DNA from 2 places in the Micromonospora sp. NPDC050795 genome. Region 2 is predicted to be linked to the other one. Evidence: riboswitches for the same ligand, from Rfam matches in the RefSeq annotation. Region 2 holds a riboswitch; the other holds the start of a gene.

The links. Region 2 has a riboswitch for cyclic di-AMP ahead of ACIBEF_RS05050 (coiled-coil domain-containing protein). Riboswitches for the same ligand answer to the same signal wherever they lie in the genome.
Region 1: linked by a shared signal. The riboswitch ahead of ACIBEF_RS21480 (NlpC/P60 family protein) and the one ahead of ACIBEF_RS05050 (coiled-coil domain-containing protein) in region 2 are both predicted to bind cyclic di-AMP.

The regions. Positions count from the first base shown of each region.
Region 1 is NZ_JBITGE010000024.1:95,275-99,745, forward strand. Features, by position in the region: gene ACIBEF_RS21475 (N-acetylmuramoyl-L-alanine amidase) at 1-1,598, opposite strand, end outside; cyclic di-AMP (ydaO/yuaA leader) riboswitch at 1,834-1,969, shown strand; gene ACIBEF_RS21480 (NlpC/P60 family protein) at 1,983-3,023, shown strand; gene dcd (dCTP deaminase) at 3,085-3,663, opposite strand; gene ACIBEF_RS21490 (pyridoxamine 5'-phosphate oxidase family protein) at 3,760-4,317, shown strand.
Region 2 is NZ_JBITGE010000004.1:17,180-21,650, reverse strand. Features, by position in the region: gene ACIBEF_RS05065 (1-phosphofructokinase family hexose kinase) at 1-239, opposite strand, end outside; gene ACIBEF_RS05060 (SRPBCC family protein) at 431-901, shown strand; gene ACIBEF_RS05055 (hypothetical protein) at 1,081-1,584, opposite strand; gene ACIBEF_RS05050 (coiled-coil domain-containing protein) at 1,726-2,790, opposite strand; cyclic di-AMP (ydaO/yuaA leader) riboswitch at 2,796-2,927, opposite strand; gene ACIBEF_RS05045 (cation diffusion facilitator family transporter) at 3,046-3,963, opposite strand; gene ACIBEF_RS05040 (HelD family protein) at 4,070-4,471, opposite strand, start outside.

The DNA of each region.
Region 1 (4,471 bases), on a different contig from region 2:
CCGAGGTACCAGATCGCCGTCCAGTCGCCCTGCCTGCCGGCCAGCGCGTACGTCTGCCCGGCGGACGCCCGGGCCCCGTGGTCCGACACGGCCATCGTGTTCGGGCTGCCGTCCGGGCGGAGCGCGATGTCGTTGACCAGCGGCGCGTCAGCGGACGGTGCGCTGCGCAGCACCACCGCCGAGGAGCCGCGCGGCGCGCAGGGCACGCCCGCCGTGACGCAGCCGGTGAACGCCGGCTGGTTGGTGGTGTAGTCCGGGTCGATCCGGACCAGCCCGGTGGCCGGGGTGCCGGTGTCCAGTCGAGGGGCGTGCAGCAGGTCGAAGTAGTGGGTCCAGTCCCAGTAGGGGCCCGGATCCCAGTGCATCCCCCGCACTGTCGAGGGGATGGTGCCGGGCACGTTGTCGTGGCCGATGATGTGCTGGCGGTCCAGTGGGATGCCCAGCCGCAGCGCCAGGTGCCGGACCAGCTTCGCCGAGGTCCGGTACATCGCCTCGGTGTACCAGGTGCCCTGCGCCGCGAAGCCCTCGTGTTCCAACCCGATCGACTTCGCGTTGACGTACCAGTTGCCGGCGTGCCAGCCGACGTCCTTCGTCTTCACGTGCTGGGCGATGTGCCCGTCGACCGAGCGCAGCGAGTAGTGCCAACTCACGTAGGTCGGGTCCTGGACGAGTTGCAGGGTGGTGGCCCAACTCGCCTCGGTGTCGTGGATGACGATGTACTCGATCTTCTGCCGCGTGGGTCGGTCGGAGAGGTCGTGGTTGCCGTAGTCCCCGTCGCCGAACGCCTCGTAGGGTGCCGGGATCCACTCGCAGGAGATGGTGCGGGGGCATTCCACCCCGTCCGGGCGGGCCAGCCGGCGCAGGCCCAGCCGGTCCAGCCAGGAACGTTCGGGCCGCACCGCCCGGGCCGGCAGGGTGATCGGTTGGCCGTCGTCGGTCACCCGGGCTTCGCCCGCGCCGATGGTGGTGAAGACCTCGTCGGCGAAGGCCGCCGCGGCGTCGGCGCTGTCCGCGCCCGAGTAGCGGGCCACCGCGCCGTACCAGGCCGCCGGGTCGGTGTCCGCGCCGACCGGCGCGCCCAGATCCCTCTGGTACGCGGCCAGCAGCGCGGCCCCACCCCGGATGTTGAGGCCCGCGTCGGTGCGCAGTGCCTCGGGGGCGGCGCCGGTCAGCGCGGCGGCGGCGTCGACGGTCTGCAACGCGGCGGTGGACGGGGCGGGCGCCTCGACCGGGCGGGGCGCGGGCACCCGGGCTGGCCGGGAATCGTCGCCGCGTGGGTCCTCGGCACCGGCGTCGTGGTGACCGCGTCCGGGTAGGGCGGCCACGTGCCGCACGTCGGTGAGGTGCATCGGGCCGTAGCCGCCACTGGTGCTCGGTGTGCCGGCGTTGGTGTCCCAGCGGGACTCCAGGTAGGAGACGCCGAGCAGCACGACGGCCGGTACGCCGTACTCGGTGGCCGCGTCGGTGTACTGCTGCTGGCGGTCGGTGGTGGGCGCGGCGGCGGCCGGGCCGGCGGAGAGTGGCACCGTGGTCGCGGCGGCGACCACGGTGGCGGCGAGCAGTGCGCGCCAGCCGGTCGACAGGGTTGAATGGTGCATCGAACCCCCTAGATTCTCGCGGAGTGAGGTCAGGTCACCATCGCGCCGTCCGGGAGCTTGCGTCAATACCTTTCCATCTATCGAAGTGTACGGAAAGAATTCTTCACACACGGTCGGTGACCTCGTCCAATCCGTACGGAGTGTCACGGCCGCACGGGTTGCGGATCGGTAACGGGCGTCTCTACTCTGGTCATTTGTCGGCCCGACAGCAGCTCCGCCCACCCCGGGCGGTAACGGACCGACACCGCCGAGTCGTTTCCGAGCGAACCGGGGACCCAGGTCCCTCGGGGTGAATCCGCAGCCACTGCGGTAGGGCGCCGACTTCCCGCCCGAACCCGTCAGCTAACCCGGTAGGCGGTCAGGAAGAAGGAGTACGGAACCCCGGTGGCACTCCATGCCCCGCGGCCGTCGTCCGAGCGGTCGGCATCAGCCGGCCCGGCGTCGATCGTGCCGCGCCCACGCTGGTCCCGCTTCACCACCGCACTCGCCGCGCTGGCCGGCGTCGCCGTCGTTCTGACCGGTAGTGCCACGGCGGCCCACGCCGACCCCTCCGTCGCGGAAATCGAGCGCCAGATCGACGCCGACTGGAACAAGCTCGAACCGATCATCGAACGGCACAACGCCACCCGCATCGATCTCGCCGCGAAGCGCAAGCAGGCAGACGCCCTGGCCGGCCGGATCACTCCGCTCGAGCGCCAGGTCGACGCCGCGATGGACAAGGTCAGCGCCCTTGCCGTACGCGCCTACATGGGTGAGAACGTCTCGACCGTCAACGCGATGCTGGGCAGCCGGTCGCCCAGCGAGGTGGTCGGCCAGCTCGAAATGCTCGACCGCTTCGCGCACAACCAGCAGAAGGACGTACGCCAGGTGGCCGACCTGCGCGACCAACTGGCCGCGCAGAAGGCGCCACTGGACGAGATGGTGGCCCAGCTGGCCCGCACGGAAGCTCAGCTGGCGGCGAAGAAGAAGCAGATCAACGACGAGATCGACCGCCTGCAGAAGCTGCGCCTGAAGGTGTACGGCAGCGGCGGCGGCGGTCCGCTGCGCCCGGCACCCTGCCCGGGTAGCTACCCCGGCGGCGGCGCGGGCACCGCGGTCAAGTTCGCCTGCGCGCAGATCGGCAAGCCCTACGTCTGGGGTGCCGAGGGTCCGAACTCGTACGACTGCTCCGGGCTGATGCTGGCCGCCTGGGCGAAGGCCGGCGTGTCGCTCCCGCACAACGCCGCCGCGCAGAGCCGGGTCACCAAGAACGTCAGCAAGGGTGACCTGCGCCCCGGCGACCTGGTCTTCTACTACAGCGACATCCACCACGTCGGCATGTACGTCGGCGGCGGCTGGGTGGTGCACGCCTCGCAGGCCGGTCAACCGGTCAAGATGAAGAAGGTCGACGACGGACCGATCCACAGCTACGGCCGTCCAGGCTGACCCAGTGTGACCGCAGGGCCCGTCGCGATCTCCTCGCGGCGGGCCCTCGTCGTTCTGGGTCCTAGCGGGTGGGCCAGGTGCGCCAGTGCTGCCAGGCGCGGCTGGGTGTCGGCCCCCGCTGGCCCTGGTAGCGCGAGCCGTAGACCACCGAGCCGTACGGGTGCTCGGCCGGCGAGGAGAGCCGGAAGATGCAGAGCTGCCCGATCTTCATGCCCGGCCAGAGGGTGATCGGCAGGTTCGCCACGTTCGAGAGTTCCAGCGTCACGTGACCGGAGAAGCCCGGGTCGATGAAACCGGCGGTGGAGTGCGTGAGCAGCCCGAGCCGGCCCAGGGAGCTCTTGCCCTCCAGCCGGCCGGCGAGCTGGTCACCCAGCGAGATGACCTCCAGCGTCGAGGCGAGCACGAACTCCCCCGGGTGCAGCACGAACGGCTCGCCGTCGGGGACCTCGACCGCCGAGGTCAGGTCGTCCTGCTGCATGGCCGGATCGATGTGGGTGTAGAGATGGTTGTTGAAGACCCGGAACAGCCGGTCGAGTCGGACGTCGATGCTGGAGGGTTGGACCAGGGTGGGCTCGAACGGCTCCAAGCCCAGCGTGCCGGCCTTGATCTCGGAGACCAGGTCACGGTCGGAGAGCAGCATCGGACCACCATAGCCTTCCCGGTGGCGGCCAGATTCGGTGGCGGTGACCAGCGCGTCGAGGTCGCTGCTCGTACATTTGTTCGATAGAATGCCCACGTGGCTTCCTGGTCCGAATTCGCCGCCGACGAGCCCCGACTCGCCGACGGGATCCGCGTTCTCCTTCAGCAGTACGGGCCGGGCTTCGGCTATCTGGCCACGGTCCGTGCCGACGGCGGGCCCCGCGTCCATCCGGTCTCCCCGGTCATCACCGCCGAGGGGCTGTTCTGCTTCATCATCGACTCGCCCAAGCGCCGCGACCTCGAACGTGACGGCCGTTACGCGCTGCACTCGTTTCCTGCGGAGGAGAGCGACGACGAGGCGTACGTGGCGGGTCACGCCTGCCCGGTGACCGATCCGATCCGGGTGGCGCAGCTGGCACAGAGCGCCCGAGCCGAGCCGCAGGTCGACTGGCGGCTCTTCGAGTTCACCGTCGACGTGGCTATGCTCACCCGCCGCGAGCAGCACATCACGGGCATTCCGGGTCTCGGGCCGAGTCGGCCGGCAGTCCGGGTCTGGCTCGACCCAAACGCCCAGTCGGCGGTGGCAGCGCCCCTCGCCGTCCCGCAGACGCGCCCGACCCTCCTCAGCCGTGACGTCCAGTGCACGGCCGCCTGACCCCACGACCGGAAGACGCATCGGTGCCGGCTCCGTCGTGACGGAGCCGGCACCGATGCGCATGCCTGCCACACCCGCCACGCCTGGCGGGCCGCAACCCCCGCATGATCCACTCGACTTCAGCAAAACCGCGGTATCCCGGCGCCCGGGATGC
Region 2 (4,471 bases):
TCACGGACCACCACCTTGAGGTCCACACCCTCGCTGACCAGCAACGGCTCCAGCACCTGGCCGATCTCACCACCGAGGGCGGCGCAGAGCACCACGTCGACTCCGAGGGAGAGCACCATCCGGGCCTGCCAGACACCCTGCCCGCCGGGGTGCAGGTGCAGCTCGGGGTGGTCGTTGGGCTGGTCCACCATCACCGTCAGCTGTGGGGTGGGCGCGAAGACCATCACGTGCCCACTCATCGGTCGTCGCCGTTCATGCTGGCCGCCCTCCGGCACCTTCGGAAGATTTCGTACTAACCGACCTTAATGGCGCAGGTGGTGGCAGGTCGCCGCATCGGCCCGGTCCGGCGCGGCGCTGAGGGTTCGTGGGGCGTTGCCAGTCAGACATCGGTACGGGACGATCGGGCGACCAGACGACGGCGGGAGACGGTGTGCTCAGCAGCGATACCTTCAGCTACACCGTCCAGGCCCGGTGTTCACCCGCCGAGGCGGCAGCGTTGCTCAGCGACCTGACCCGGCAGGGCGAGCTGCATCCGCTGATCGTGCGGGTTCGCCGGGTGCCGCCCCGGCCCGGCGCCCAGGCCAGCTACACGATCAACGACCGGTTGGCGGCCGGTCCGCTGCGCTTCCGGACCACCTACCACGCGGACGTGCTGATCAGCGAGGGCGACGAGATCGTCATGGTGGCCCGCCAGTGGCCGGCCACCACGGTGCGAAACCACACCCGACTACGCGCCGAGCCGGACGGCCTGACCCGCGTCGACGTCGAGATCACCCTGACCGCGCCGAGGCCACTGTTCCGCTACGCGTTCCGCCAGGCCCAGGCCGCCCACCTAGCCCTGGCCACCCGCCTGGGCGCCGCCCTAGACCGAACCAACAAAGCCCCACCCCCCACCCCCTGACTCGCCTCCCGACCCACCCCGTGGCCGACCCCGTCGGCGCCCCTCGCGGCGCCCTTGGCGCGCCGATCTTGCAGTTTCGGCTGTCGATATCAGTGGGATGAACCCATATGTCGGCGCAGTAAGTGCAAGATCGCGGGGGCGTAGGGCGCGGCGTGCGGGGCGGGGCGTGGGTTGGTGCGTTAGGAGATCTTGGTTGGCGCGTTGTTGCGGGTCGGGCGGGTGGTGGGACGTCGGCCCCACGGCTTGTAGGTGGAGAGCACTGTCGCGATGACCATCAGGCTGGTCGACACCGCCGGCGCGATGACCAGGTCGGCGCGATCGCGGGCGGGCAGAGCGGCGCCGACCGCTCCGGCGTGACGCAGATTCGGGGTGAGCAGGAACAGCACCAGCCCGACCATCACCGTGGTGAGCACGAGCTTGACCAGCACCCAGCGGTGGCGCAGCAGGCCCCATGGGGTGAGCAGCGAGCTGGCGACTCCGACCAGCCAGACCAGGACGCTCAGCGGCGCGAACAACACTGTGCCGACCAGGGCCGTGACCGGATAGACCACCGCCGGGTCGGCGCCCCGCTGCACGGCGACGCCGAGGGTGAGCAGCACCAGGTCAGCGCCGAGCCAGCCGAGCGAGGTGACGAGGTGCACTGTGAGCAGCGCCTTGCGGGTGGTGGGTCGGATCCGAGGCATACCGCGATGCTGCCCGCCGGCCACTGCCGGGTCGTCCGACGAGCGACGACATCAGGGGTACGCGCGGTGACGTAGCCCGGCCCCGGACGCACGTGATGCCTGTGAGCCCTCCAGTGGCTCACAGGCATCACGACGCGTGGATCAGTAGACCGACAGGTGTACGTGGTTGGTGTGGTCGGTCGACGGGGTGCCGTGCGCCCCGCTGTACGACTTCCACCCGCTGCTGGGCAGCCAGATCTGCCTGTACCAGATCACGTAGAGCACGGCGAGCCGGTCCGCGTTGCGGATGAAGTACGCGGCCAGGTTGTTGCCGTACGTCTTGTCGCCGCCGGTGGCGTTGCCGCCGAAGCCGTTCTTCTGCGCCGCGAAGTCGCAGGCCCGGCCCTTCGGGTGTTCACCCGAGCCGCTGGGGCGGTGGCACGAGACGTACCGGGTGAATCCCGCGGCCTTGGCCTGGTTGAGCGCGTGCAGGGTGCGCGGGGTGATGCAGCCGTTGGCCGGCGTGGGGTCGTTGATGCTGCACGACTCGGAGGGCCAGGAGCCGTCGGAGTTGCGCGGTGCGGCCTTCGCGTTGGCGCTGGAGGTGCCCCGGTTGGAGCCGGCGTCGGCGGTGGTCTGCGGCTTGGGCGTGGTGGCCACGGTCAGGGCCCGTTCGGCCTGCTCCTTGCGCTTGGCCATCACCGCGACCTGCTTGCGCTGTTCGTTGATCTCGCCGTCCAGGGCGACCCGGGTGCGGTTGGCCTTGTCCTTGGTGTCCAGCAGGTCGCGCAGCACCCGGTCCTCGTTGGCCGCCACCGCGTCCAGCGCGGCCGCCCGGTCCATGAAGCCTTCCGGGGTGTTGCTGTTGAGCAGCGCCGACACCGCACCGAGCCGGCCGGTGCGGTAGGCGACCTCGGCGATCTCGCCGACCTTGCCGTTGCGCTGGTCGATCTCGACCTCGATGGTCTTCAACTGGGTGCCGAGCTGCTTCTGCCGTTGTACTGAGGTGTCCAGGGCGCGCTTCGCGTCCAGGTAGCCCTTGCTGGCCGCCTCAAGCTGGGCCCGCAACGCCGGGGTGCCGCCCTCCTCGTCGGAGTCGGGTGCGGCGGCCCGCAGACCGGTCGGGGGTGCGGCCGAGGCGGTGCCGGCCGGAAGCGCGACGCCGAGGGCGAACATCGCGACGATCAGGGCCGCCAGTCGGGCGGCGGGTGGTCGTGCTGGTGCCACTGCGCATGTCCTTCCGTCAGCCGCCGACCGGGTTAGCTGACGGGTTCGGGACGGAAGATCCCTACCGCTGACGCGGATACACCCCAGGAACATGGTTCCCCGGTTCGCCCTGCTGGGCGATTAGGCGGCGACCGCCACCGGCGCCGGGTAGGCGCCGCCTGGTTACGGCCGGGACCGAGCCTACCGGTGCGGGTGGGGTCGCTGCAGCCAATGTGACGGACGGTGCGTACGTCACCACGGAAATCGACGAGCCGGTCACCATTCGATGGAGCCGCAGGCTCCAGAAGCCGCGCCGGGCTCGATCTGCAAGGTCGCGTGTTCGATGCGGAAGTCGTCGTGCAGGGCCGTACGTGCTGCGGTGAGCACCGCGCCGACCTCCGCGCCCGGTGCCATGGTCAGGTGGGCGGAGGCCACCTCCATGCCCGAGGTGAGCGTCCAGACGTGCAGGTCGTGCACCTCGACGACACCGGGGACGGCGGCGAGCCGGTCGTGCACGGCGGTCACCTGGAGGTGCTCCGGGGCGGCCTGCACCAGGATGCGGATGGCGGCGCGGGCCAGCCGCCAGGTGCGCGGCAGGATGAACACGCCAATGGCGACCGCGACCAGAGGGTCGGCCCACCACCAGTCCGTGACGGTGATCAGCAGCGCCGCGCCGATGACGCCGACCGAGCCGAGCAGGTCACCGAGCACCTCCAGGTAGGCGCCCTGGAGGTTGATGCTCTCCTTGGCTCCGGCGCGCAGCAGCGCGAATGCGGCGATGTTCGCGAGCAGGCCGAGCACGGCCACCACGAGCATCGGACCGGCGATGACCTCATGCGGGTCACCGAAGCGGCGGATCGCCTCGACCACCACGTAGATCGCGACGCCGGAGAGCAGGACGGCGTTGGCCAGCGCGGCGAGCACCTCGAGCCGGTAGAGCCCGAAGGTGCGCTGCGGGTCGCCGGTGGCCCGCCGGGTCGCCGTGATGGCGGCGAGCGCCATCCCGATGCCGAGCACGTCGGTGAACATGTGCCCGGCGTCGGAGAGCAGGGCGAGCGAGCCGGTGTGCAGTGCGACCACCGCTTCGACCACCATCAGGGTGGCGAGCAACCCGAACGCCGCCCAGAGTCGACCTCGGTGCTGGTGCGCGGCATTGGCGACGGACCCATGGTGGTGGTCATGACCTGCGCCCACGAGAACCACCTTCCGCCGCTGGTCGGGACCCGGTCAAATGTATGCTCACATCGCTATGTGTGCAAGTGTACGGGCAGGGCGTTCCGCCGGCGGCAGTCCGCACAGGTCAGCCGGTCGGGTCGATGGTGGTGAGCCGCTGGGTGGCCCGGGAGAGCGCCACGTACAGGGTGCGCACCCCGGCGCCCGGATCCGCCCGGATCTCGCTCGGGGCGACCAGCACCACCCCGTCGTACTCCATGCCCTTGGCCTCCAGGCTGGTCACCACCTGCAACCTGGGCGCGCCGAGCGCGCCCAGCCAACCGGCGACCTCGTCCCGGCGGGGGACCGGCGTGATCACCCCGACCGTGCCCTCCACCTCGGCCAGCAGGCCGGCGGCGGCCTCCACGGTCGCGGTCTCCAAGCCCGTCGAGGGCACCACCAGCTCCACCGGCTCGACCCCGGTGGAGCGGACGGCGGTCGGCAGCGGCAGGTCCGGGTAGAGCCGCCGGATCTCCGCCGCCGCCACCGC